DNA from 4 places in the Streptomyces sp. NPDC107559 genome. Region 4 is predicted to be linked to each of the others. Evidence: riboswitches for the same ligand, from Rfam matches in the RefSeq annotation. Region 4 holds a riboswitch; each other region holds the start of a gene.
The links. A riboswitch is a leader RNA that binds a small molecule or an ion and turns the genes downstream of it on or off. The one in region 4 is predicted to bind cobalamin.
Positions count from the first base shown of each region.

Region 1: linked by a shared signal. The riboswitch ahead of ACZ7OY_RS06390 (cobalamin biosynthesis protein) and the one ahead of metE (5-methyltetrahydropteroyltriglutamate--homocysteine S-methyltransferase) in region 4 are both predicted to bind cobalamin.
Region 2: linked by a shared signal. The riboswitch ahead of ACZ7OY_RS30565 ((2Fe-2S) ferredoxin domain-containing protein) and the one ahead of metE (5-methyltetrahydropteroyltriglutamate--homocysteine S-methyltransferase) in region 4 are both predicted to bind cobalamin.
Region 3: linked by a shared signal. The riboswitch ahead of ACZ7OY_RS26495 (ribonucleoside-diphosphate reductase subunit alpha) and the one ahead of metE (5-methyltetrahydropteroyltriglutamate--homocysteine S-methyltransferase) in region 4 are both predicted to bind cobalamin.

Region 1 is NZ_JBVKBD010000001.1:1,492,508-1,499,501, reverse strand. Features, by position in the region: gene ACZ7OY_RS06410 (alpha/beta hydrolase) at 1-1,079, opposite strand, end outside; gene ACZ7OY_RS06405 (class II aldolase/adducin family protein) at 1,316-1,984, opposite strand; gene ACZ7OY_RS06400 (inorganic phosphate transporter) at 2,375-3,616, shown strand; gene ACZ7OY_RS06395 (hypothetical protein) at 3,651-3,872, shown strand; cobalamin riboswitch at 4,066-4,205, shown strand; gene ACZ7OY_RS06390 (cobalamin biosynthesis protein) at 4,310-5,254, shown strand; gene ACZ7OY_RS06385 (cobyric acid synthase) at 5,251-6,822, shown strand; gene cobN (cobaltochelatase subunit CobN) at 6,819-6,994, shown strand, end outside.
Region 2 is NZ_JBVKBD010000012.1:146,384-153,377, reverse strand. Features, by position in the region: gene ACZ7OY_RS30575 (alpha/beta fold hydrolase) at 21-803, opposite strand; gene ACZ7OY_RS30570 (cysteine hydrolase family protein) at 970-1,650, shown strand; gene ACZ7OY_RS30565 ((2Fe-2S) ferredoxin domain-containing protein) at 1,672-2,067, opposite strand; cobalamin riboswitch at 2,249-2,424, opposite strand; partial or broken gene ACZ7OY_RS30560 (5-methyltetrahydropteroyltriglutamate--homocysteine S-methyltransferase) at 2,430-3,137, shown strand; gene ACZ7OY_RS30555 (hypothetical protein) at 3,333-3,665, shown strand; gene ACZ7OY_RS30550 (hypothetical protein) at 3,693-5,117, shown strand; gene ACZ7OY_RS30545 (Hsp70 family protein) at 5,114-6,841, shown strand; gene ACZ7OY_RS30540 (hypothetical protein) at 6,889-6,994, shown strand, end outside.
Region 3 is NZ_JBVKBD010000009.1:273,727-280,720, reverse strand. Features, by position in the region: gene mctP (monocarboxylate uptake permease MctP) at 1-1,221, shown strand, start outside; cobalamin riboswitch at 1,522-1,665, shown strand; gene ACZ7OY_RS26495 (ribonucleoside-diphosphate reductase subunit alpha) at 1,788-4,154, shown strand; gene ACZ7OY_RS26490 (ribonucleotide-diphosphate reductase subunit beta) at 4,154-5,170, shown strand; gene ACZ7OY_RS26485 (GlxA family transcriptional regulator) at 5,394-6,359, shown strand; gene ACZ7OY_RS26480 (bifunctional albaflavenone monooxygenase/terpene synthase) at 6,446-6,994, opposite strand, start outside.
Region 4 is NZ_JBVKBD010000006.1:164,885-171,878, forward strand. Features, by position in the region: gene ACZ7OY_RS19965 (short-chain fatty acyl-CoA regulator family protein) at 1-1,209, opposite strand, end outside; gene aceA (isocitrate lyase) at 1,590-2,873, shown strand; gene aceB (malate synthase A) at 2,975-4,567, shown strand; gene ACZ7OY_RS19980 (3-hydroxybutyryl-CoA dehydrogenase) at 4,564-5,433, shown strand; cobalamin riboswitch at 5,620-5,841, shown strand; gene metE (5-methyltetrahydropteroyltriglutamate--homocysteine S-methyltransferase) at 6,009-6,994, shown strand, end outside.

The sequences.
Region 1 (6,994 bases), on a different contig from region 4:
GGGTCGGCGTTCCACATGGCTCCGTGCGGGGCGCCGGGGACGGCCTGGAGGGTGACCAGGTCGGGCCGGCGCCGGGCGAGGCGACGGGAGAGGGCCCAGGGGGCCACCGCGTCCTCGGGGCCGTGGAAGATCAGCGCCGGGATCCGGAGCAGGCCGGGGTCGGCGGGTTCGTCGTCGCTGCGGCTGTTCATGCCGGTGCGGCCCTGGGCGGCACGCACGGCCAGCGGCAGCAGCGCCCCCGGAGTGCGGCGGGCTGCGGCCAGCGCGCGCAGGGTGGTCTCCCAGCTGAGCACCGGGGAGTCCAGGACGAGCCCCACGGCCCGCTCGCGCAGCCCCGAGTGGGCGGCGGCGCGCAGCGCCATGGTGGCCCCGGTGGACCAGCCGTACAGGACGAGGCGCTCGGCGCCGTAGCGCACGGCGTAGCGCATCGCGGCGTCCAGGTCGCGCCACTCGCTCTCGCCGAGGTGGTTCAGGCCGTCCTGCGGGCGGGGCGCGCCGAGGTCGCCGCGGTAGGAGAGGGCCAGCACCGAGAAGCGATGGCGGTGCAGGAACTCCATCACGTTCAGGGCGAGTTCCCGGGTGGTGCCGAGGCCGTGGACCGCGATCACCCAGGTGTCGCGGGCGCCGGGGACGAACCACGCGGGCAGCGGGCCGAGCTCGCCGGGGATGTCGACGTCGGCGTACTCCAGGCCGAGCGCGGCGTCCGGGTTGCCGACGTACACGTTCGGGGTGAGCCACACCTTGTCGCCCTGGCTCAGGGTGCCGTGGGTGACGCGCTCCAGGCGGCGCACGACGGTGTCGGCCGACAGCGCGGCGGCCTCGACGACGGGCCCGACGACGGCGTGGGAGCCGTCGCCCGCGAGGCCGTAGGTGCCGGGGCGCAGCGAGGCCAGGTCCCTGGTCAGGGTGATCCGTCCGGCGGCGGTGCCGTGCACGGTGAGCCTGGGTTCGGTGGGCAGGGGCCGGCCGGCCGGCGCCCTGAGGGCGACGTCGCTCGCGAGCCGGCCGGCGGCCACCGCGGCGGCCCCGGCCCCTACCACTGCGGTGACGGCGGCGGCCGTCGCTTTGACAGGGTGCACTCGTTCAGTGTCGGGGCGGTGCGGACGACCGGCCAGCGGGAGACGGGGAAGGGGTGACGTGCCGGAACAGGGCCGGAGGCACGCCCCGGAGACTCGTACGCCGCGCGTGCAAGCCGTGCGCGCCGCGCGTACGCCGGGCGACCCGCCGGCACCGTCACGCCCGCTGCCCGTACGCCGGGCGACCCGCCGGCACCGTCACGCCCGCTGCCCGTACGCCGGGCGACCCGCCGGCACCGTCACCCCCGCTGCCCGTACCCCCGCAGCCGCTCCCCCGCCTCCGCCACCTGGTCGGCCGTCAGCAGATGCGGCGTCAGTCCCGGCACCGAGGACGCGGTCAGCCACAGCCGGCACATCCACTCCAACTGCGCCGTGCGGTCGTAGGCCTGGTCGAGGGTGGCGCCGTGGGTGAGGGTGCCGTGGTTCTGGAGGAGACAGCCGGTGCGGTCCACCAGGGCCAGGCGAACGTTTTCGGCCAGCTGCTCGGTGCCATAGGGCGCGTAGGGGGCGACCCGGACGGGGCCGCCGAGGGCCGCGGTCATGTAGTGGACGGGCGGGAGCTCGGGGACGAGCGTGGAGACGGCCGTGGCGTGCACGGCGTGGGTGTGCACCACGGCCCGGGCGTCGCCGGCGCGGTAGACGGCGAGGTGCATGGGCAGCTCGCTGGTCGGGACGAGGCTGCCGAGCACCTGCCGGCCCGCCAGGTCGACCCCGGTGATGTCGTCCGGCGTCAGCCGGTCGTACGGCACGCCCGACGGCGTGACCAGCACGGTGTCCCCGACCCGGACGGAGACATTGCCCGAGGTGCCGACGACGAGTCCGTCGGCCACGCTGCGGCGGGCGGTCGCGACCAGCGCGTCCCAGGCCCGCGCCCGCTCCTCGTCGCCCCGCGTCTCCCGCTCACGCACCCGCGCCTCCTCCACGTCTGCGGCGCCCGCCCACCCGGCCCGCGCCGTCCCCCGGACACCCGGTCCGCCCCGCTCGCAGCGTCACGGCCCGGTCCGGCCCTGCCGCGATCGTGCCCTCGCGCGGCCACAGCCCACAACCGAGCCGGCACCCGGCACCCGAGGCCCGGCAGGTGACGGGTGACACGTGACCAGGATCTCCTCCGGGGCTCGGCGGGGTGTCCGAAAACGTCCCTTTGGGGCCGAAGGCCGTGCGGCGCCTACCCTCCACCCCGTTAAGCGGAATGACTGACGCCCATTTAGGACACCACGATGCCTGCCCTAGTTCATCTTCCGTTCACCCAAGTTACCTACGTTCGTCGCGCCAACGACTTCGAAAGATTGCCTGGGTAAATGGAAAACTTCTCGCTGATCCTCGCGATTGTGGTGGTAACCGCACTTGCGTTCGATTTCACGAACGGTTTTCACGACACCGCCAACGCGATGGCCACGACCATCTCGACCGGTGCGCTCAAGCCCAAGGTTGCGGTGGCCATGTCGGCCACCCTCAACCTCGTGGGCGCCTTCCTCTCCGTGGAGGTCGCCAACACGATCTCCAAGGGTCTCGTCGACGAGACCGGCATCCGCCCCGAGGTCATCTTCGCCGCACTGGTCGGCGCGATCCTCTGGAACCTGCTGACCTGGCTGGTGGGTCTGCCCTCCAGCTCCTCGCACGCCCTCATGGGCGGCCTGATCGGCGCCACCATCGCCTCGGCGGGCACCGGCGCCGTCCACGGAGACGCGCTCGTCACCAAGGTGCTGATCCCGGCCGTCGCGGCCCCGATCGTCGCCGGCGTCGCCGCGATGCTCGCCACCCGGCTCTCCTACCAGCTGGGCAAGAAGGCCGACGGCAAGGCCGCCGCGAAGGGCTTCCGCACCGGCCAGATCGCCTCGGCCGGCCTGGTCTCGCTGGCCCACGGCACCAACGACGCGCAGAAGACGATGGGCATCATCACCCTCGCCCTGGTCGCCGGCGGCGCCGTCGCGCCCGACTCCGACCCGCCGGTCTGGGTCATCCTCTCCGCCGGTCTGGCCATCGCGCTCGGCACCTACCTCGGCGGCTGGCGCATCATCCGCACCATGGGCAAGGGCCTGACCGAACTCCAGCCGCAGCAGGGCTTCGCCGCCCAGACCAGCGCCGCGACGGTCATCCTGGCCTCCTCCCACCTCGGCTTCTCCCTCTCCACCACCCACTCGGTCTCCGGCTCCGTGATGGGCGCGGGCCTGGGCCGCAAGGGCGGTGTGGTGCGCTGGTCCACCGCGACCCGCATGTTCGTCGCCTGGGGCCTGACCCTGCCGGCCGCCGCCCTGGTCGGCGCGCTCGCCGAGTCCGTGACGGACCTGGGTGACTGGGGCACGGCGGTCGTCGCCGTCTTCCTGGTCGCCTCCAGCGCCGCGATCTGGAAGATCTCCCGCCGCGAGGTCGTCGACAGCAACAACGTCAACGACACCCACGAGCCGGCCGGCGTCGTGACCACGGCGATCGCCGCGGTGACCCCGCCCCCCGCCGGCACGGTGACCGAGACCCTCACGGCCACGATCCCCGCCCCGGCCGCCACGGCCGACCCGGTCGCCCCGCCGGCCGCCGCCGTCTGAGCCCCGCGCACCCGGTAAGTAAGGAAGCCTCACCATGAACATCGACTGGGCAGCCCTGGGCTCCGTGTTCGGCGTCAGCCTCGTGGTCACCGTGGCCCTCGTGGCCCTGTTCACCCTCGGCATCATGGGCCTCTCCCGCCAGGAGCGGGCCTCCGCGCAGGGCGGCTCCGCCGCACTCGCGGTGACGGGCGCGTACGCGTGCTTCGCGGCCTGCACGGCCGCGGTGGGCTACGGGATCTACCTGATCGTCGCCTGACCCACCGCCATCCGGCACACCGTTCTCCAGGGGCGGGAGGAACCCACGGGTTCCTCCCGCCCTTCTCGTTGCCCGCCCTTCTCGTTGCCCGCCCTTTCCCGGGCCCGCCCTCCTCCTCGCCCGCCCTTCCCGCCGCCCGCCGTGTGTGGGGCTGCACACACTCCTCCGTCCCAGGTCAAGAGCAGGTTGACGGCCCTTCAGGGCCCGTGGTGGACTGCCGGAGCCATCTACGACGACACAAGAGGAAGCCGGTGCGAATCCGGCGCGGTCCCGCCACTGTGACCGGGGTAGCAATCCCCGGGAGCCAGGAACTCTCGCCGTCGGTCTCGTCGAACCAGGGCGTGGACACCCTGAGTGAGGACATGTCGCCATGCTCGGCTGCCGATTGAGTCTCAGCACCAGGTCACTGCCCGGTACCGCCACGATCGGCTGAGCCGGTGCGTGCCGATCGCGTCTTCGCGTACGGCGCCACCGCGGGCCTCCTGGGCGACCTGTTCCTCGGCGATCCACGCCGCGGGCACCCGGTCGCGCTGTTCGGGCGTGCGGCCGCAGCCGTGGAACGGGCGTTGTGGCGGGACCACCGGGGCCAGGGCGCGCTGCACACCCTGGTGTGCGCCGGCGGCGCCGTGGCGCTCGGAGCCGTGGCCACCCGCGCCGTACGTACCTCCGGCGCCGCCTCCGTGGCGCTCACCGCCACCGCCACCTGGGCCGTCGTCGGGGGCACCTCACTCGCCCGGGAGGCCCGCGCCATCGGGCGCGCCCTGGAGGCCGGGGACGTCGTGGGCGCCCGCGCCCGGCTGCCGCACCTGTGCGGCCGCGACCCCCAGGCCCTCGACGCGGACGGGATCGCGCGGGCGGTCGTCGAGTCGGTCGCCGAGAACACCTCCGACGCCGTCGTCGGCGCGCTGGTGTGGGGAGCCGTCGGCGGGGTGCCGGGGCTGCTCGGCTTCCGCGCCGTGAACACCCTCGACGCCATGGTCGGCCACAAGTCGCCCCGCCACCGCCGCTACGGATGGGCCTCCGCCCGGCTCGACGACGCCGCCGGCTGGCCGGGGGCCCGCCTCACGGCCGCCCTCGCGGCCCTGGCCGGAGACGATCCGCGCGGCGCCGTACGGGCCTGGCGGGCCGACGCCGCCAGACATCCCAGTCCCAACGCCGGTCCCGTGGAGGCCTCGTTCGCCGGATCCCTCGGCGTGCGGCTGGGCGGGACCCTCTCCTACGCCGGACGGGTCGAGCACCGGCCCGTGCTCAACGGTGCCCACGGACGTGACGTCCGTGCCTCGGACATCGACCGGGCGGTACGGCTGTCCCGGCGCGTCGGCTGGCTCGCGCTCGGCGTCTGTGCCGCCGCGCGCCTCCTCGTGAAGGAACGTGACTCATGAACGGTGGTCTCCTGGTCGCCGGCACCACCTCCGACGCGGGCAAGAGCGTCGTCACCGCGGGGATCTGCCGGTGGCTGGTGCGGCAGGGCGTCAAGGTCGCGCCCTTCAAGGCGCAGAACATGTCCCTCAACTCGTTCGTCACCCGCGAGGGCGCCGAGATCGGGCGGGCCCAGGCGATGCAGGCCCAGGCCTGCCGGATCGAGCCGACCGCGCTGATGAACCCCGTGCTGCTCAAGCCCGGCAGCGACCGCAGCAGCCAGGTCGTGCTGATGGGCAAGCCGGTGGGCGAGATGACCGCACGCGGGTTCTTCGGGGAGTCCGAGGGGGCGTCCCCCGGGGAAAGGCTGCACGGCGGTCGGCAGCAGGCGCTGCTCGGCACCGTCCTCGACTGCCTCGCCGAGTTGCGGGGCACGTATGACGCGGTGATCTGTGAGGGGGCCGGCAGCCCGGCCGAGATCAACCTGCGCCGGACCGACATCGTGAACATGGGCATCGCCCGCAACGCGCGGCTGCCCGTCCTCGTCGTCGGCGACATCGACCGCGGCGGTGTCTTCGCCTCCTTCTTCGGCACGGTCGCCCTGCTCTCGCCCGAGGACCAGGAGCTGGTCGCCGGGTTCCTCGTCAACAAGTTCCGGGGCGACGTGTCCCTGCTCGAACCCGGGCTCGACATGCTGCGCGGCCTCACCGGGCGGCGGACGTACGGTGTGCTGCCCTTCCGGCACGGTCTCGGCATCGACGAGGAGGACGGACTGCGCGTCTCCCTGCGCGGTGCCGTCCGGGAGTCGACCGTCGCCGCCCCCGTCGGCGAGGACGTCCTGCGGGTCGCCGTCTGCGCGGTCCCGCTCATGTCCAACTTCACGGACGTGGACGCGCTCGCCGCCGAACCGGGCGTCGTCGTGCGGTTCGTGGATCGGCCCGAGGAACTCGCCGACGCCGACCTGGTCGTCATCCCCGGGACCCGGGGCACGGTCGGCGCGCTCCGATGGCTGCGCGAGCGCGGCCTCGCGGACGCCATCGCGCGCAGGGCCGCCGAGGGCCGGCCGGTGCTCGGCGTCTGCGGCGGCTTCCAGATCCTCGGCGAGCACATCGAGGACGAGGTCGAGAGCCGCGCGGGGCACGTCGACGGGCTCGGCCTGCTGCCCGTACGGGTGCGCTTCGCCCGCGAGAAGACGCTCACCCGGCCCGTCGGCCAGGCCCTCGGCGAGCACGTCGAGGGGTACGAGATCCATCACGGGGTCGCCGACGTCACCGGCGGCGAGCCGTTCTTCTCCGACGGCGCCGGGCACCGCCTCGACGGCTGCCGGGTCGGCGCCGTCTGGGGCACTCACTGGCACGGCTCCCTGGAGTCGGACGGATTCCGGCGGGCGTTCCTGCGCGAGGTGGCGGCCGCCGCGGGCCGCCGTTTCGTGCCGGCCCCCGACACCTCGTTCGCCGCGCTGCGCGAGGAGCAGCTCGACCTGCTCGGCGATCTGATCGAACAGCACGCGGACACGGACGCGCTGTGGCGGCTCATCGAGTCCGGCGCGCCGCAAGGACTGCCCTTCATCCCCCCGGGAGCGCCCGCATGAGCACAGTGTTGTTGTTGTCGACGGCCGACACCGATCTGCTGGCGGCGCGCGCCTGCGACGGCCCCTACCGGATCGGCAACCCGACCCGGGTCGACGTCGCGGAGGAGCTGCCCGGACTGATCCGGGGCGCGGACGTCGCCGTCGTACGGCTGCTGGGCGGGAAGCGGGCCTG
Region 2 (6,994 bases), on a different contig from region 4:
GACTTCGGCGTCATCGCCTCCTACGCGGCCGCAAGGGCCGCCCGGGCCAGCCAGTTGTCGATCAGCCCTGCCAGGATCCTCGGCTGCTCGTGCGGAAGCGCGTGGCCGGCGCCGTCCAGCACGGCCAGGGTGGCCCGCGGGTACCGGTCGAGCAGGTCCGCGGCCGCCACGTACCCGACGACGGAGTCCTGCCGGCCGGCCACGACGAGTGCCGGACCCTGGTACGCCCGCCCCTCGGTCGCCTCGAGCTCCCATCGCCCGCCGATCCGCTCCATGGCGGCCTCGTCGACCAGCGGGATCGCCGGTGCGACGAACCGCTCAAAGCGGTCGAGCATCGCCGGCGACTGAACCACGAAATAGCGGCGGAACTCCTCGGTGCCCAGATCGTCCGCCGCGACCACCGCGTGATGTGCCGGGATGTCTCGAACCCCGGTGAGCAGTGGACACACGAGGGCCAGCCCGGCGACCCGGTCGGGCCGTCGAGCTGCGATCCCCTGGGCATAGTAGGCGCCGGCCGAGTGGCCGACGACGAGAAGGTCGTCCGCGCCCGCGACCTCGTCGGCGAAGCCGAGCAGCACGTCGAGAACGTCGTCGGCGCTGCGCACAGACGCAGGTGCGGGGGTGCGCCCCATTCCGGGGAGGTCAGGATAGATCCGCCGGTAGCCGTCACGGGCCCCCAGGGCCGGTTCGAAGCAGGCAACGGCCTCGCGGTGGTCGACCCCCGCTCCGTGCAGCACCAGCACCGGCCTGCCTTCGCCGTACTCCACGCAGTGCACCGGCACGTCCCCTACCGCACGCTCCATCGAGCCAACCTATCAACACCACCACGGTGATCCGATGCGCCGGCCCGCCGCAGAGCCGTACCGGAACACCAACGTCGCCCGGCACCCGGGCATTACCCGCTGACCTGGGAGAAGCCCGCCCGCCGAGCTCGGTGTCCTGGGTCGGGCGGTCGCATAGGGTCGGGCCATGACGTCGACCGGGACAGAGCCCCAAGAGCCCTACACCGCACCGCACTTCGCGACCTCCGCGCTCATCACGATCGATGTGCAGCGCGACTTCCTCTCCGAAGCCCCGTACGGGGTACCGGGGACGACGGAGATCCTGCCCGCGCTGCGGCGGACCGTGTCCGCCTTCCGCGCTGCCGGGCGACCTGTGGTGCACGTGGTGCGCTTGTACGAGGAAGGCGGGGGCAACGCCGATCTGGTACGGCGCGGGCTGCTGGAGTCCGGGGTGCGGATCGCCGCGCCCGGCACACCGGGCAGTGAGCCGGCCGACGGGCTCCTGCCGGAGGACGCGCCCGCCCTGGACCCGGCGCTGCTGCTGTCCGGCCGGCCTCAGCGGTTGGGGCCGTACGACCATGCGGTCTTCAAGCCGCGCTGGGGTGCCTTCTACCGCACCTGCCTGGCGGATCTGCTGCGTGAACTCGGCGTCGACACGCTGGTGTTCGCTGGGTGCAACCTGCCCAACTGCCCGCGGGCCAGCATCATGCAGGCGTCGGAACGGGACTTCCGGGTCGCCCTGGTGCGGGACGCGGTCTCCCGGGTGACGGACTCGGCCCTGACGGAGCTCGCGGGCATCGGTGTCCAGATCCTCGGCACCGCCGCAGTCGAAGGGCTGCTGCTCGGACACACCGCCGACGCGGGCTGACACCGATCGGGACGCCGGCCGTCAGGAGGTTGCCGCCTTGCGCGGCGGCGTGAAGACGTAGAGGTCGAGAATGGCGGGGCAGGGGGCGACGCCGGGGCCGCCGGCCTGGATCCAGGCGGCGATGTCCTCGGTGGCGTCGGGGTCGTTGACGAGCCCGAGCCAGACCGGGCGGGCTCCTGCGGCACGTGCGGCAGCGGAGGGCTGGACGACGACCACGTTGGCGTGTTCGCACACGCCGAGGCAGTCCGAGACGCGTACGGGTACCTCCTCGGCCAGGCGGGCGAGTTGGCGGTCGTGGTCGACGCCGGTGACTTTCGGGGTTCCGCAGCAGCAGTCCCGGCAGACGACGGCGCGGCACGGTGCCGGTCCGGCCAGGGCCTGCACCGGGCCGGCTGCTTCATGGCGCTGTCGAGGCATCGCTCCTCACACTCCGCTTCGGGCGGGATCCAGTGCGGACGACCGGCCGCAGGAAGCGGATCGCGGGGTGTCCCGGGTCGCGGGCGACCTCGGTGCGCAGAGGGGCGGGGTACGGAGCACGGGCATGCCTCTGGGGTCGGGGCTCGTACGCGGAGCCTGGCCTGCGGACGTCCCTCCACGCCGGGGCGCGAAGGTGCCAGCAGGTCTTCGGACTCGGGTTCGTCCGGTCGGGGCGCCTTCCCGGTCTCCCAGTGGCGTCGTGCCCCGCCCGTCCCCCTCACCGCTGCGCGTCAGTTCCGGATTCGCACCGGATTCCCTGGCCTCGGGTGTGGCTCGACTGGCCCGCCGAGGCTATCAAGTCCGCCGGCGACATCTCCCGCCCCGAGCCGATGACCGTGCGCTGGACGACGTACGCCCAGTCCCTGACCTCACGCCCGGTCAAGGGCATGCTCACCGGACCGGTCACCATGCTCGCCTGGTCCTTCGTCCGCGACGACCAGCCCCTCGCCGACACCGCCCGGCAGGTCGCTCTCGCGCTGCGCGACGAGGTGGGCGACCTCGAGAGGGCCGGGACCTCGGTGATCCAGGTGGACGAACCCGCCCTGCGCGAGACCCTGCCGCTGCGGGCCGCCGGCCACGCCGCGTATCTGGCCTGGGCCACGGAGGCGTTCCGGCTCACCACCAGCGGTGTACGCCCGGACACCCAGATCCACACCCATATGTGCTACGCCGAGTTCGGCGACGTCGTCCGGGCCATCGACGACCTCGACGCCGACGTCATCAGCCTGGAGGCCGCCCGCTCCCGCATGCAGGTCGCCCGCGAACTCGCCGCCCAGGGCTACCCGCGCGAGGCCGGGCCCGGCGTCTACGACATCCACTCCCCCCGCGTGCCGAGCGCGCAGGAGGCCGCCGAACTGCTGCGGGCCGGTCTCCGGGCGATTCCCGCCGAGCGCCTGTGGGTCAACCCCGACTGCGGCCTGAAGACCCGCGGCTGGCCCGAGACCCGTGCCGCGCTGGAGAACATGGTCGCCGCCGCCCGCACGCTCCGTACGGAACTCCCCGTGTCCTGACCGCAGACCCCGTCGGCCGGGGGAGGAAGCATCCGCCCTCCCCCGGCCCTCGGGATTCCTTCCGTCAATCAATGTGACGGAAGATAAATCCGTCGCCTATTTCCGGTGGTCGAACATTCGCGCCATATTCCCCGGGCGACTTCCATGGGTATATCGTACGAGTCCGCTCAAAGATCTATTCCCCTTGGGGGCGGCATGGGGGATTATTCCTCATTCCTTGATCCGGCGCATTTCGATCCCTCGCATTTCGATCCCTCGTCCATCGACAGCCCCGATGAACCCGCCGACATCACACCCCCTCTCACCGACGGCCCGTCGGCGCAGGGCGACGGCTTCGACCTCCCGCACACCGCCGCGGACGACCACCCACCGTACGACGCCCACCAGTTCCAGGAGCCCCACGACCACCAGCTCCGGTTCGGTGCCGGGGCCTGCGCCCACTGCGGGGGCACCGGACGGACGCGCTGGATCTCCTCCCAGACGGACGAGCCCTGCTGGTACTGCGACGGCTCCGGGGTGGCCCCTTGAGTGCCGAGATCGGCGGGTGATCCAGAAATGGATCCCATATCCGGCACCGTCCTGGGCGTTCTCGCCCTGAGTCAGGCCGCCGGCCATGTGTTGAACTGGTACAAGGGCAAGCGCGACGGATCGTTCCAGGAACAACAGGACTTCCTCGCCGAGGTGCGTGAGAAAGAAGCGCGGCGTTCTCACGAGAATCTCCTCGCCAGGGACCGCAAACTCAGAAAGGACCGGAGGCAGGAGGCGGACACCGCCTACGAGCGGGCGCTGCACCGGGACCGGCAGATGGCCGAGCACCGCGAGCAGGACGCGCGGGCCGCACACGAGCGCGCCCTGGAGCGGGACCGCATCCTCGCCGGCACCCGCGCCCAGGAGGCGACCGTGGCACACCAGCGGTCCCTGGAGCGGGACCTCTATCTGACCAAGCTGCGCATCGAGGAGGCGGAACTGGCCTTCGAGCGGTCCCAGCAGCTTGCGGTGGTCCAGTCCCGGATACAGGTGGACACCCAGCAGGAGCTTCAGCGCCTGGCCCGCGAACAGGCGAACAGCCCTTTCGCGTACGACGTCGAGAAGGTGCGCGAGAAGGTCCTGGAGAAGACGGGCGGCGGCAACCGGCCGGTGCTGATCATCGCCCCGTTCCACTACGAGGACTCCGGGCAGCGCAACGGCACGGCGGAGCCCGGTTCGGCGCTGGGCATCCGGCAGGCATGGCTCACCTCCGCCTGGTCGCTCGACGCCGAGCCCTTCGCCGGGCTGGTGACCCGTCCACTGATCTGGCCCGACGCCGATGTGCAGACGATCCGGACCACCCTGCACGACCTGCCCGTGATCCTGGTCCAGGGGCAGGTACAGGCGAACACCCGCCTGTGGCTCTCGCTGTCCGCGTGGAACCTCGGAGACACCAGCGGGACGAGGGTCGTCGACACCCACTTCCCGCCGATGCTGCTTCCGGGCGCCGAGGCGGGGGAACGGCCGTCGCCGCTGGAGCGCCTCGCCTTCGAGGACCACATCGCCGAACTCGTCACCCTGACGGCGGGCGCCCACGCCGAGTGGTTCCACATTCTCAAGAGCGGCCGTGCGCCCCGGCTGCACAACCTGCTGCCCGCCGGCCGGGACTCCGACCGCCGGGTGCTGGCCGCCAACAGCGCCGCACTGTACGAGGTGTGCGCCGAGCGAGGCATCGTCAGCCCGGAGCGGGCCAGGCTGACCCAGGCCGTGGTGCTGGCGGAGGGAGGACATGAGACGCGTGCCGTCGACGTGCTGCGCTCGAGCCTCGCCCTCCTGGGCAGTACGACGGCCAAGGGGGCCCGGGACCCGGAACTGGCGGATCTGCTCAGCAGGCTGGTCCGTCTCGTCGAGGAGCGGGCCGACCCCGAGGCGAAGCGGCTCTTCGCCACGGCACTGGACGAACTGCGCGAACAGGCTCTGCTGCACCGATTCGGCTGGGGGGATCTGGATTGAGCGGCAAACACCGGGTGGTGGCGGCGATCGACTTCGGCACCCATGGCACAGGCTTCGCCTGGGCCGTGGTGAACGAGATCAATCGCGACATGACCCAGCGTGAGGTGTTCTTCTTCGACCAGTGGTCCCAGGAACTCGCCTACGCCAAGAACCTCTCCGCCCTCCTGCTGGACCGGGACGGGAACCTGGAGGAGTGGGGTTACGCGGCGGAGGAGCTCTGGCACACCGAGGGCTCCGCGACCGGCCGTCGCTACGTCAGCGGCTACAAGATGGCGCTCCAGCGGAATCTGAGCAATGAGGGCAGGGCACGTATCGGCGGCGGGGACGGTGTGGTCTCCGAGACCGCCGACGACGTGCAGGACCTGATCCGGATGTGCCTGCGGCAGGTCTACCGCAAGGCCGTCGACCTCATCGAGCGGGGCGGGATCTACAAGGAGGACGACATCCGGTGGTGCGTCACCGTCCCTGCCATCTGGGACAGTTACACCGCCGACCTGATGTACCAGACGGCCTGCCAGGCGGGACTGCCCGACGACAAGGAGCGTCTGATCCTGTCGCTGGAGCCCGAGGCGGCCGCCCTGTACTGCATCGTCAAGGGCGAGCAGGCACTTCAGCGCCCCGGGCAGATCTTCATGGTGGTCGACGCGGGAGGCGGGACCGTCGACATCACCTCCTACCGGGTGGAGAACGGCCGCAAGCTCAGCCAGCTGGCCACGGCGAACGGGAGCAAGGCCGGTTCGAACTACCTCAACCGCTACTTCGTGACCGAGGTCCTGTGCGACCGCTTCGGTTCGTCGTTCATCGAGAAGGTCTCCGAGCACCACGCCACGGACCTGTACGAGCTCGTACGCAAATGGGAGGGCCTGAAGCGGGCGGTGACCGTGACGGGCGCCAAGCCGCTCACGCTGCCCCTGACGGCGCAGATGTACGCGCTGGTCTCCCAGGACCCTTCGGCGCTGGCCCGGTTCGAGGAGCGGCAGGGCGGTGTGGTCACGGCCATCGTCATCTCCGCCGACGAAGTCCGCGCGGTCTTCGAGAAGGTGGTCGCGACCGTCGTGGACGAGGTCCGTGAGCAGACGGCACGGATGCGCACGAACGGCGGCTCGGACGGCGGGGAGATCGCCATTCTCGTGGGCGGATTCGCCGAATCCCCGTATCTCCAGGAACGTCTCACCGCTCACTTCGCCGAACAGAAGATGCGGTTGCACATTCCCCCGCGGCCTTCGGCGGCCGTGATGGCCGGCGCCACCCATTTCGCGTACGACCCCTCCGTCATCCGCGCCAGAAGGGCGCCGCTCACCTACGGTGTCGCGACCTCGATGAGCTTCCGGGAGAAGGTCGATCCGAAAGCCAAGCGCTACACGGACGAGGACGGAAGGGTCCTGTGCACCGACCGGTTCGACGTGTTCGTGTGCAACGGGGATCCGGTCGACACCGACTCCTACGAGCGGCGCATCTATGTCCCGGTCCATTCGGAGCAGACCGGGCTGGAGATCCAGATCTACGCCACTCGGGGCACCGAGCCGGAATACACCACCCAGGCGGGTGTGGACCATATGGCATCGCTTTCGATCAGCCTGGCGAAGTCGATGCATCTGCCCAGGGACGAGCGGGCGGTCGAGGTCAGGATGTTCTTCGGTGAGTCGCGGGTCCGCGTGGAGGCCAAGAATATGGAATCCGGCGAGAGCACCACTGCCGAGATCAAGTGGAAGCCGACGTGGTGAAGCGGATATTGCGGTTCTTCGGGCTGGGCGGAGAAAGGAAAACTGCATTGGAAGCGGTACGGGTTCCGGGTCCCGACGGCAAGCTGACGATGGTGCCACTGGACGACTGGGCACCCCAGGTCGCCCACGGCCTCAATAAACTCACCGGTCGCA
Region 3 (6,994 bases), on a different contig from region 4:
GCCGTGGCCGTCACCGGCATCCTGGCCACCATGCCGTACATCGCGCTCCAGCTGGTCGGCATCCAGGCCGTGCTGGACGTGATGGGCGTCGGCGGCGGCGAGAACAGCAACTGGTTCGTGAAGGACCTCCCGCTGCTCATCGCGTTCGCCGTGCTGGCCGCCTACACCTACTCCTCGGGGCTGCGCGCCCCCGCCCTGATCGCGTTCGTGAAGGACACCCTGATCTACATCGTGATCGCGGTGGCCATCATCTACATCCCGATCAAGCTGGGCGGCTTCGACGAGATCTTCAAGGCGGCCGGCGACAAGTACACGGCGGCCGGTGCGGGCGGGCTCGTACCCCCCGAGGCGGGCCAGTGGACGTACGCCACCCTGGCGCTCGGTTCGGCGCTCGCGCTGTTCATGTACCCGCACTCGATCACGGCGACGCTGTCCAGTCGCAGTCGCGACGTGATCCGCCGCAACACCACGATCCTCCCGCTGTACTCGCTGATGCTGGGCCTGCTCGCGCTGCTCGGCTTCATGGCGATCGCGGCCGGGGTGAAGGTGACCAACGGCCAGCTGGCGATCCCCCAGCTCTTCGAGAACATGTTCCCGGACTGGTTCGCGGGGGTGGCGTTCGCCGCCATCGGCATCGGCGCCCTGGTCCCCGCGGCCATCATGTCCATCGCGGCCGCGAACCTCTTCACCCGCAACATCTACAAGGACTTCATCAAGCCCGACGCGACCCCGAAGCAGGAGACCCAGGTCTCCAAGGTGGTGTCGCTGCTGGTGAAGGTGGGTGCCCTGGTCTTCGTCCTCACCATGGACAAGACGGTCGCGATCAACTTCCAGCTGCTCGGCGGCATCTGGATCCTGCAGACCTTCCCGGCCCTGGTCGGCGGCCTGTTCACCCGCTGGTGCCACCGCTGGGCGCTGCTGGCGGGCTGGGCCGTGGGCATGGTGTACGGCACGCTCGCCGCGTACGGGGTGGCCTCACCGACCCAGAAGCACTTCGGCGGCAGCTCGAAGGAGATCCCCGGCATCGGCGAGATCGGCTACATCGGTCTGACGGCGTTCGTGCTCAACGTGGCCGTCACGGTGGTCCTCACCTTCGTCCTGAAGGCCGTCAAGGCTCCCGAGGGCGTCGACGAGACCAGCCCGCAGGACTACACGGCGGACGCGGGCGACCCGGGCGTGGAGGTGGAGCTGCCGCCGGCCACGGCCGGATCGGCGCACTGACACCGGCGTACCGGATTCGGCGCGCCGACACCGGCGCAGGACGCCGAACCACCTCTGCGCCGGGTTCACCGGGCGGGGACGAGGGGCGGCGGGGCGACAGGGCCCCGCCGCCCCTTCGCGTCCCTCGCCGCCCGCCGCCAGGGGCCGGGCGGATGCCCCGCCACGAGCCCGTCCGGCGCCTGCGGGGAGCCCGGCCGCGGCGCCGTCCGGGCCCCCGCCCGCCGCCCGCGAGAAGAGCGACTGACACGCTCCGAAGCCGACATGACACAACATCTGGTGGTGGCACCGCAGCCCGGCACAAGATGTATGCTCGTGCTCGCTGTCGCCGCAGGGGAATCCGGTGCGAATCCGGAACTGTCCCGCAACGGTGTACCCGTGCTTGTCCGCCCTACGGCGGGCATCCACGCGTCCAGTCCGAGGACCTGCCGACCGCGCGCCCGGCCGTCCGGTCCGGGTGCCTTGACGTCCGGGTCTCGCGGAATGGACCGGTGGACGCGACGCCCCGTGCGCTCGTGTGCCGCCCCCTGCCCTCCGCAAGGCCCCTGCCGAGCGAGGGAGAGTCCCACGTGACCATCGCGCCAGCCGATCCGGCTTCAGCCACCCCGGCCAGGGAGACCGACGGTCCCGGTGCCGCGCTGCTGCGGACCCTGACCGAGCTGACCTCCGACCTCCCCGACGCCGACCCCGGCCGGGTCGCCGCCGCCGCGCTGCGCGGCCGGTCCGCGCGGGCGGACGAGACGGAGCTGCGCGAGCTGGCCACGGAGGCGGCCGCGGGGCTCATCTCCGACGATCCCGCCTACTCGCGGCTGGCCGCCCGGCTGCTGACCATCAGCATCGCCGCGGAGGCCGCCTCGCAGGGCGTGACGACGTTCACCGAGTCCGTCGCCGTCGGGCACCGGGAAGGGCTCATCGCCGACCGTACGGCGGAGTTCACCCGTATCCACGCCGCCCGCCTCGACGCGCTCGTCGACACCGAGGGCGATGACCGGTTCGGCTACTTCGGTCTGCGCACCCTGCACAGCCGCTATCTGCTGCGGCACCCGATCACCCGTCAGGTGATCGAGACGCCCCAGCACTTCATGCTGCGGGTCGCCGCCGGCCTCGCCGAGGACGACTCGGTCCGCTCGGTGGACGAGGTCGCCGCGCTCTACCGGCTGATGAGCCGCCTGGACTACCTCCCCTCCTCCCCCACGCTCTTCAACTCCGGTACGCGGCACCCCCAGATGTCGTCCTGCTACCTCCTCGACTCCCCGCTGGACGAGCTGGACTCCCTCTACGACCGCTACCACCAGGTCGCCCGGCTCTCCAAGCACGCGGGCGGCATCGGTCTGTCGTACTCCCGGATCCGTTCGCGCGGTTCGCTGATCCGCGGCACCAACGGGCACTCCAACGGCATCGTCCCGTTCCTGAAGACCCTCGACGCCTCGGTCGCCGCGGTGAACCAGGGCGGCCGGCGCAAGGGCGCCGCCGCGGTCTACCTGGAGACCTGGCACTCCGACATCGAGGAGTTCCTGGAGCTGCGCGACAACACCGGCGAGGACGCCCGCCGTACCCACAACCTCAACCTCGCGCACTGGATCCCGGACGAGTTCATGCGCCGCGTGAACGCCGACGCGCAGTGGTCCCTGTTCTCCCCCTCCGACGTGCCCGAGCTGGTCGACCTGTGGGGCGAGGAGTTCGACGCGGCCTACCGCGCGGCGGAGGCGGCGGGCCTGGCGCGGAAGACGATGCCCGCCCGCGATCTGTACGGCCGCATGATGCGCACCCTCGCGCAGACCGGCAACGGCTGGATGACCTTCAAGGACGCCGCCAACCGCACCGCCAACCAGACGGCCGAGCCGGGGCACGTCGTCCACTCCTCCAACCTCTGCACGGAGATCCTGGAGGTCACGAACGACGGCGAGACGGCGGTCTGCAACCTGGGCTCGGTCAACCTCGGCGCCTTCGTGGTCGACGGTGACATCGACTGGGAGCGGCTGGACGAGACCGTCCGCACCGCGGTCACCTTCCTCGACCGCGTGGTCGACATCAACTTCTACCCGACCGAGCAGGCGGGCCGTTCCAACGCGAAGTGGCGTCCCGTCGGCCTCGGCGCGATGGGCCTCCAGGACGTCTTCTTCAAGCTGCGCCTGCCCTTCGACTCCCCGGAGGCCAGGCAGCTGTCCACCCGTCTCGCCGAGCGCATCATGCTCGCCGCGTACGAGGCCTCCGCCGACCTCGCCGAGCGCAACGGCCCGCTGCCGGCCTGGGAGAAGACCCGTACCGCCCGGGGCGTCCTGCACCCCGACCACTACGACGTCGAGCTCACCTGGCCGGAGCGCTGGGCCGCCCTGCGCGCACGCATCGCCGCCACGGGGATGCGCAACTCGCTGCTCCTGGCGATCGCGCCGACCGCCACCATCGCGTCCATCGCGGGCGTGTACGAGTGCATCGAGCCGCAGGTCTCCAACCTGTTCAAGCGCGAGACGCTGTCCGGCGAGTTCCTCCAGGTCAACTCCTACCTGGTGCAGGACCTCAAGGACCTCGGCGTGTGGGACGCCCGCACCCGGGAGGCGCTGCGCGACTCCAGCGGCTCGGTGCAGGACTTCGCGTGGATCCCGGCCGACGTGCGGGCGCTGTACCGCACGGCGTGGGAGATCCCGCAGCGCGGCCTGATCGACATGGCCGCGGCCCGCACCCCGTACCTGGACCAGGCGCAGTCCCTGAACCTGTTCCTGGAGACGCCGACCATCGGCAAGCTCTCCTCGATGTACGCGTACGCCTGGAAGGCGGGCCTGAAGACGACGTACTACCTGCGTTCGCGTCCGGCGACCCGGATCGCGCGGGCCGCCCAGGCCCAGGCGCAGGCCACCATCCCCGTCCAGCAGACGGCCGACCCCGACGCCGTCGCCTGCTCCCTTGAGAACCCCGAGTCCTGCGAGGCCTGCCAGTAATGAGCTCCACCCGTAACCAGAACCTCCTCGACCCGGGCTTCGAGCTGACGCTGCGCCCGATGCGCTACCCGGACTTCTACGAGCGCTACCGGGACGCGATCAAGAACACCTGGACCGTGGAGGAGGTCGACCTCCACTCGGACGTGACCGACCTCGCGAAGATGACCCCGGCCGAGCAGCATCTGATCGGCCGTCTGGTCGCGTTCTTCGCGACGGGCGACTCGATCGTGGCGAACAACCTGGTGCTGACCCTCTACAAGCACATCAACTCCCCGGAGGCGCGCCTGTACCTGTCGCGCCAGCTGTTCGAGGAGGCCGTGCACGTCCAGTTCTATCTGACGCTGCTGGACACCTACCTCCCCGATCCCGAGGACCGGGCGGCCGCCTTCGACGCCGTGGAGAGCATCCCCTCCATCCGCGAGAAGGCCGAGTTCTGCTTCAAGTGGATCAACGAGGTCGAGAAGCTGGACCGGCTGGAGACCCAGGCCGACCGCCGCCGCTTCCTGCTCAACCTCATCTGCTTCGCCGCGTGCATCGAGGGCCTGTTCTTCTACGGCGCCTTCGCGTACGTCTACTGGTTCCGCAGCCGGGGTCTGCTGCACGGTCTGGCCACCGGCACCAACTGGGTGTTCCGCGACGAGACGATGCACATGAGCTTCGCCTTCGACGTGGTCGACACCGTCCGCAAGGAGGAGCCGGAGCTCTTCGACGACGAACTCCGGCAGCAGGTCACCGACATGCTCCGGGAGGCCGTCGAGGCCGAGCTGCAGTTCGCGCGCGACCTGTGCGGTGACGGCCTGCCGGGCATGAACACCGACTCGATGCGGCAGTACCTGGAGTGCGTCGCCGACCAGCGGCTGAGCCGGCTCGGCTTCGCCCCGGTGTACGGCTCGGAGAACCCCTTCTCCTTCATGGAGCTCCAGGGGGTTCAGGAGCTGACCAACTTCTTCGAGCGGCGTCCGTCCGCGTACCAGGTGGCGGTGGAGGGCACCGTCGACCTGGACGAGGACTTCTGAGCCGGCCGCGGCCTCAGCTCCCGGTCGATCCGGCGCTCGCGCAGCAGCCACGCGAGCGCCGGACCGGCGAGGAGGACGAGGGCGACCAGGAGGGCGGCGTATCCGGTGAGTGAGTTCATGAGGTAACTGTCGTACGCCGCGAACACTCCTGACAGTGGCAGGGCTGCCGCACGACTGCGAATTCCTGCCACCTTCCGGGCGGGATGTGCGGCACACTGACGGCATGCTGAAGAACGTGGTGACCGTTCTGCTCGACGGCGCACACCCCTTCGAACTCGGCGTGGTCTGCGAGGTGTTCGGCATCGACCGCAGCGACGAGGGGCTGCCGGGGTACGACTACGCCGTCGCCTCGGCCGAGGGGCCGACCCTCAGCACCCATGTCGCCGGGTTCACGGTGTCGACCGAGCACGGCCTTGAGCGGCTGGAGGAGGCCGACCTGATCGCGGTTCCCGCCTCCGACGCCAACATCCTGCGCGAGTACCCGCCCGAGCTGCTGGCGGCGCTGCGCCGGGCCGTCGACCGGGGCGCCCGGGTGCTCAGCGTGTGCTCCGGGGTCTTCGTGCTCGGGGCCGCCGGGCTGCTGGACGGGCGCCGCTGCGCCGCGCACTGGCGGCACACGGCCGAGCTCTCCCGGCGCTACCCGCGGGCGATCGTCGAGCCGGACGTGCTCTACGTCGACGAGGACCCGGTGATCACCTCGGCGGGCACCGCCGCCGGGATCGACGCCTGTCTGCACATCGTGCGCAAGGAGCAGGGGCCCGAGGTCGCCAACAGGATCGCCCGGCGGATGGTGGTGCCGCCGCACCGGGACGGCGGCCAGGCCCAGTACATCGAGCGGCCGCTGCCGCGCAGCGCCTGCGACACCGTCGGCGAGACGCTGACCTGGATGGAGCAGCACCTCGACGAGGAGGTCACCGTCGACCAGCTCGCCGCCCGCGCCCACATGTCGCCGCGCACCTTCGCCCGCCGTTTCCAGCAGGAGACCGGGACCACTCCGTACCGCTGGATCCTGCGTCAGCGCGTGCTGCTGGCCCAGGGGATGCTGGAGGCGACGGACGAGACGATGGACGCGATCGCCTGGCGCACCGGGTTCGGCACCGCGGCGGCGCTGCGCCACCAGTTCGTCCGGGCGCTGGGCACCACGCCCCAGGCCTACCGGCGCACGTTCCGGGGCCCGGCGGCCGCCTGACCAGGGCCGGCCGCCGTCACCCCGCCACCGTCACCTCACCACCGTCATCTCACTGCCGTCATCTCACTGCCGTCACCTCACTGCCGTCACCTCGCCACCGGCCGCAGCAGCAGCCGGTGCGGACGCAGTGTGATGCCCACCCGGGTGGTGTCGTCGGAACCGGCCACCTGCTCCAGGCGGTACTTCGTCGCCACCGCCGCCGTGATCAGGGTCAGTTGCGCCATCGAGAAATGATCGCTCGGGCATTTGCGGTTGCCCACGCTGAACGGGCTCATGGCGTGCTTGGGCACGTCCTTGACCCGCTCGGGCAGCCAGCGGTCGGGGTCGAACTCCAGGTTGTCCCGGTAGGAACGGCCGTCGCGCTGGATCGCGTAGGGGCTGTAGACGATGTCCGCACCGGCCGGAATGCGATAGCCACCGAGTTCGGTGTCGGTCACCGCGCGCCGGGTCAGAATCCAAACGGCGGGACGCAGCCGCATGGCCTCGACGACGACATTGTTGGTGTGCGTGAGTTTGCGGACGTCATCGAATCCGACGGGTCGACCGCCGGTCAGGGATTCGACCTCCGCCCGTACCTTGTCGGCGTGTTCGGGGTGTTCGGCGAGCACCTGGAGCAACCACATGATCGTGGAGGC
Region 4 (6,994 bases):
CCGGATCTCGCAGCCGAGGCCGATGGCGTAGGTCCTGCCCGGTTCCCCCCAGCCGCCTCGGTGACGGGTGACGGCTCGCGCGGTCCACAGGTAGCGCTGCCCGTCGGGCATTTCGGCGATCTGGACGTGGATGCGTCCGGGGGTGGCGAACGCCTCGTAGACGTTCCACAGCGGGCAGGTTCCGCCGGCCCGGGAGAAGTGGAACCCGGTGGCGGACTGGCGTTTGGACAGATTGCCGGCCCGGTCGACGCGCACGAAGGAGAAGGGCACGCCGCGCAGTCGCGGCCGCTGAAGGGTGCTCAGCCGATGACAGACCGTCTCGTAGCCGAGACCGAAGTGGTCGGTGAGGCGCTCGATGTCGTAGCGCGCTTCCTCGGCGGCCGTGTGAAAGGCGGAGTACGGCAGGATCAGCGCGGCGGCGAAGTAGTTGGCGATTCCGATACGAGCGAGCGCCTGGGCCGGTGACTCGTGGGAGAAGTCCTCGGCGGCCAACCGGTCGAGATCCTCCCCGTGTTCCAGAAGGGCAAGCTGCGTCGCCATCCGGAACGCACGCTGCCCAGGCCGCAGGCGGGAGGAGAGGTGCAGGGTGCGACTCCTCTCGTCGTAGCGGTGCAGCCGTGTGCCGGGCTCGGCCGCCAGACGCACACCGTGAGCCTCAGCAAGTCTCGCGGTGAGGGCGCCGATCACCTCGCCCGGCCGGACACCGATCTCGACTGCCAGTCGCTCGGCCGCGAGGTCGATGTCGTGGAGGTAGTTCTGGCGGCGGTAGAAGAAGTCGCGGATCTCCTCGTGCGGCGAGGAGACGGCTGTCGCGCCCTGGCCCCGGCCGTCCGCCGCACCGGCCAGGCGCTCGGACAGTTGCTGGTTGCGCCGGCCGAGGTCGAGGAGCACCTTGGCGACGCCGGGCAGTCGGGCGGCCAGGTCACCGAGGTCCGCGGCGGAGACCCTGGACTCGGCGATCTCTCCGGCGAGCGCCTCACGCAGGTCGGCCACCAAGCGCGTCACGTCCCGCTCCGAGAAGAACCCCGGGTCGACGCCGAACGTCTCCGTCAGCCGCAGCAGAACGGGCACCGTCAGCGGCCGTGAGTCGTGCTCCATCTGGTTCAGGTAGCTCGGGGAGATGCCCAGCACGCGGGCGAGATCCGCCTGGGTCATCCGACGTTCCTCGCGCAGCCGCCGGAGCCGTGCTCCCGCGTACGTCTTGCTCATCGAGCTGTTCCTCCGTACCCGCGTCCGACTCCGGTCAGCGTACTGGAGCGACGCGCCGTCGACCCTTCGCAAGATTGGCAAAAGCGGTCGCCAAGATTCGCAAAGATTGGCACTCATCCCAGGTTGATGGCACTCAGTGCCAGTGCCAGAGTCGTTGTGCGGCCCGCCGGAACCGGCAGGCGCAGCCCGGAACCGGGGCGCGATTTCAGCCCTGACGTCGGAGATCCCGGCAACGGCAGCGATCTGCACCGGCAACATCGCTCAGCTCCACCTCCCCAGGTGACGGCGGGCCGCAATTCAGCAAGGACACACAGTGCCACACCGGTCCATCCGGATAGCGGCATTGGCAACCCGTACAGAACGAGGAGACGGTGACAGTCATGGCAGAGGCGACGACGCAGGCGGCGGAGGAACTCGCACGGCGCTGGGCCACCGACCCCCGGTGGAAGGGCATCGAGCGCACCTACAGCGCCGAGGATGTGGTACGGCTGTCCGGCAGCGTCCGCGAGGAGCACACCCTGGCCCGGCGCGGCGCCGAGCGGCTCTGGCGCCAACTGCACGAGCGCGACTACATCCACGCCCTCGGCGCGCTCACCGGCGGCCAGGCCGTCCAGCAGGTCCGGGCGGGCCTTCAGGCTATCTACCTGTCCGGCTGGCAGGTCGCCGCCGACGCCAACCAGGCGGGCCACACCTACCCCGACCAGAGCCTGTACCCGGTCAACTCGGTGCCCCAGGTGGTGCGCCGGATCAACAACGCGCTGCTGCGCGCCGACCAGATCGCCACCGCCGAGAACGCCGGTGACACCACCGACTGGCTCGCGCCGATCGTGGCCGACGCGGAGGCCGGCTTCGGCGGCCCGCTCAACGCCTTCGAACTGACCAAGGCGATGATCGCGGCCGGCGCGGCGGGCATCCACTACGAGGACCAGCTCGCCTCGGAGAAGAAGTGCGGGCACCTGGGCGGCAAGGTCCTGGTGCCGACCTCGCAGCACATCCGCACCCTGAACGCGGCCCGGCTCGCCGCCGACATCGCCGACGTGCCGACCGTGATCGTCGCCCGGACCGACGCGCTCGCCGCCAACCTGCTGACCAGCGACGTCGACGAGCGCGACGCCCAATTCGTGACCGGCGAGCGCACGGCGGAGGGCTTCTACCGCGTGCAGAACGGCATGGCCCCCGTGATCGCCCGTGGTCTGGCCTACGCGCCGTACGCCGACCTCATCTGGGTCGAGACCGGCACCCCGGACCTGGAGCAGGCCCGCGAGTTCGCCGAGGCGATCCACGCGCGGTACCCGGACCAGATGCTCGCCTACAACTGCTCGCCGTCCTTCAACTGGAAGGCCGCCCTGGACGACGACCAGATCGCCAAGTTCCAGCGGGAGCTGGGCGCGATGGGCTACCGCTTCCAGTTCATCACCCTGGCCGGCTTCCACTCGCTCAACCACGGCATGTTCGACCTGGCCCGCGGCTACGCCGAACACGGCATGACCGCCTACGTCGACCTCCAGGAGAAGGAGTTCGCGGCGCAGGCCCAGGGCTTCACGGCCGTCAGGCACCAGCGCGAGGTCGGCACCGGCTACTTCGACCTCGTCTCCACCGCCGTCAACCCCGCCTCCTCCACGACCGCCCTGTCGGGCTCCACGGAGGAAGAGCAGTTCCACTAGGCGGCCGGGCCGCACGCTCTGCCGGCGGCCGAGCCCTTGGCCCGGCGGAGGGCGGACGACCGTCCGCGTCCCCCTCCGCTCCCACCCCTCAGGAGAGCCCGATGTCCACCACCACACTCACGCAGCAGATCCGTGTCGTGGCCGCGCCCGGCCCCCGGCACGACGAGATCCTCACTCCCGCCGCCCTGGACTTCGTCCGCCGTCTGGCCGAGACGTTCGAGCCGCGGCGCCAGACCCTGTTGAAGGAACGCCGACGGCAGGCACTGCGGCTGGCGTCGGGCTCTCCGCTGGACTTCCCCATGGTCACCGCCCCCGTGCGCGACGACCCCTCCTGGCGGGTGGCGCCGCCCGCGCCCGGTCTGACCGACCGCCGCGTGGAGATCACCGGACCGCCGGACCGCCGTATGACCGTCAACGCCCTCAACTCCGGCGCCAAGGTGTGGATGGCGGACTTCGAGGACGCCACCGCGCCCTTGTGGGACAACGTCGTCGACGGACAGCTCAACCTGCTCGACGCCGTCGAGCGGCGGATCGACTTCACCACACCGGAAGGCAAGGAATACCGGCTCGGCGAGCAGCTCGCCACCATCATGGTCCGCCCGCGCGGCTGGCACCTGGACGAGGAGCACCTGGAACTCGACGGCCGGCCCGTGCCCGCCGCCCTCGTCGACTTCGGCCTCTACTTCTTCCACTGCGCCCAGCGGCAGATCGACGCCGGGCACGGCCCGTACTTCTACCTTCCCAAGCTGGAGAACCGCTACGAGGCCCGCCTGTGGAACGACGTCTTCGTCCTCGCCCAGGAGCTTCTCGGCATCCCGCGCGGAACCGTCCGCGCCACCGTCCTCATCGAGACGATCACCGCCGCCTTCGAGATGGAGGAGATCCTCCACGAGCTGCGCGAGCACAGTTCCGGCCTCAACGCGGGCCGCTGGGACTACCTGTTCAGCGTCATCAAGACCTTCGGCCACCGCACGGACTTCCTGCTGCCCGACCGCGCCAAGGTCACGATGACCGCCCCGTTCATGCGGGCCTACACCGAGCTGCTCGTGCGCACCTGCCACAAGCGCGGGGCGCACGCCATCGGCGGCATGGCCGCGCAGGTGCCGGGCAGGGACGCGGCCGCGAACGAGGCTGCCCTCGCCAAGGTCCGCCTGGACAAGGAGCGCGAGGCCGAGGACGGCTTCGACGGCTCCTGGGTGGCGCATCCCGCGCTCGTCCCCGTCTGCCGCGAAGTCTTCGACAGCGTCCTCGCCGACCGGCCCCACCAGCTCGACCGCACCCGTGACGATGCCGACGTGGCTCCCGCGGACCTGCTGTCGGTGCGACGGATCAGTGGGCCGCCCTCCGCCGACGGGGTGCGCACCAATGTCTCGGTCGCCCTGCGGTACTACGCCGCCTGGCTGCGCGGGCAGGGCGCGGTCGCGCTCGACGGGCTGATGGAGGACGCGGCCACCGCGGAGATCGCCCGCGTGCAGATCTGGCAGTGGCTCCGGCACCGGGTCATCGACCGCCGGACGGTGGAACAACTCGTCGACGACGAGATCGCCGCCCTCGGTGCCGCGTATCCGTGGGCGCCCGTCGACGAGATCCGCGCCCTCTTCGAACGGACCGCGATGACGAGCGAGTTGCCGATGTTCTTCACGCCGGACGCCTACAGCCGCCACCTCGTGCGCCGGACCGAGGTCCAGGCATGAGCGCGGGCATCACACGCGTCGGCGTCGTCGGCGGCGGGCAGATGGGCACCGGCATCGCCGAGGTGTGCGCGCGGGCCGGGCTGGACACCGTGGTCTGCGAAGTGGACGCGGTCGCCGCCCGCACGGCACGGGACCGGGTGGGCGCGTCCCTCGACCGGGCGGTCCGGCGCGGCAAGCTGGACCGGGTGGCGGCACAGGACGCCCTCGCCCGGATGGTGTTCACCGGCAGTCTGGACGACCTGGCCGACCGGCAACTCGTCATCGAGGCCGTAGTCGAGAACCCCGATGCCAAGACCGAGGTCTTCGCCGCCCTCGACAAGATCGTCGAGGACCCGGCGGCGGTCCTGGCCACCAACACCTCCTCCCTCCCGATCATGCGGCTCGGCATGGCGACCGCCCGCGCGGACCGGGTCGTGGGCCTGCACTTCTTCAACCCCGTCCCCGTCCTCCCGCTGGTCGAGGTGGTCACCTCGCTGCACACCTCGGCCGACACGACCACCGCGGTCGAGGAATTCGCCGCCGGCACGCTCGGCAAGACGGTCATCCGCTCCCAGGACCGCGCCGGGTTCGTCGTGAACTCGCTGCTGATCCCCTACGTGCTCGCCGCCGTCCGTATGGCGGAGTCCGGGTTCGCCACCGTCACCGACATCGACACCGGCATGGAACTGGGCTGCGCCCACCCCATGGGCCCGCTCAGGCTGGCCGACCTCATCGGCCTGGACACCGTCGCCTCCATCGCGGAGTCGCTGTACGACGAGTTCCGCGAGCCGCTCTACGCCCCGCCTCCGCTGCTCCAGCGGATGGTGGAGGCCGGACTGCTCGGCCGCAAGGCAGGCCGCGGGTTCCACACGTACGACCAGGGCTGAGGTCCTGGCACTACGCGGCATCGGGCCCGCACCGTCACCGGCGTGGGGGTCCCGGTAGCGGCCGACAGGGGATGGGCGGGAAGCGCGTGCGCACGCGCTTCCCGCCCATTCGGCTCTCCGTTCCCGGGTGCTCTGTGTCACCTTCCGAATGCTGGACGGCGCCGTACCGCACTGGGCGAAACCCCGTAGGCTGGCCGGGCAGCTGGTTCGCCCCGTCAGCCAGGCGGGGTGTCGCAAGAGGGAACCCGGTGGGAATCCGGGACTGCCCCGCAGCGGTGAGCGGGAACGACCGCCGTCATACGCACTGGGTCCGAGGTACCGGGCCTGGGAAGCGACGGCCACTAGGTGTCCTCCGTCAAGGAGGGCGTGTCCGCGAGTCCGAAGACCTGCCAACTGCCCGTGTGCGGACCACTCCGCGCGCGGACACCCCGGTGACCTCGAGGGCGGTCGGCGTACATCCAGACGGGACGACCGTGCGTGTGTCGCGCGGAGTCGTCGCCGTCCGGTTCGTCACCCCTTCGCGCTCTCGTCCCGTTCCCGGGATCTCAGGGATTCATCTCGCGAAGGAGATCTCCGTGACCAGCAAGTCCGCAGCCGCGGCAGCACGGGCCACCGTGTACGGCTACCCCCGCCAGGGCCGGAACCGGGAACTCAAGAAGGCCGTCGAGGGGTATTGGAGGGGCCGTGTCACCGCGGGCGCCCTCCGGGACACCGCCGCCGAACTGCGCCGGAGCAACTGGCAGTCGCTCGCCGACGCCGGCGTCCACGAGGTGCCGACCGGTGATTTCTCGTACTACGACCACGTCTTGGACACGACCGTCATGGTGGGCGCGATCCCCGAGCGGCATCGCGACGCGGTGGCGGCCGACGCGCTCGACGGGTATTTCGCCATGGCCCGCGGCACCCAGGACGTCGCGCCGCTGGAGATGACCAAGTGGTTCGACACCAACTACCACTACCTGGTCCCCGAACTCGGCCCCGACACCGTCTTCGCGGCCGACTCCACCAAGCAGGTCACCGAGCTGAAGGAAGTCCTGGCACTGGGTCTCACGGCCCGGCCCGTCCTGGTCGGCCCGGTCACCTACCTCCTGCTCGCCAAGCCCGCCCCGGGCGTGGCCGCGGACTTCGAGCCGCTGACGCTGCTGGACCGTCTCCTGCCCGTGTACGCCGAAGTACTCGCCGACCTGCGCGCGGCCGGCGCCGAGTGGGTGCAGCTCGACGAGCCCGCCCTGGTCCAGGACCGCACCCCGGCCGAACTGAACGCCGCCGAGCGTGCCTTCCGCGACCTCGGTGCCCTCGGCGACCGGCCCAAGCTGCTCGTCGCCTCCTACTTCGACCACCTCGGCGACGCCCTGCCGGTGCTCGCCAAGGCACCGGTCGAGGGACTCGCCCTCGACTTCACCGAGGCGGCGTCCGCCAACCTGGACGCCCTGGCCGCCGTCGGCGGACTGCCCGGCAAGCGCCTGGTCGCCGGTGTCGTCAACGGCCGCAACATCTGGATCAACGACCTCCAGAAGTCCCTGTCCACCCTCGGCACCCTCCTCGGGCTCGCCGACCGGGT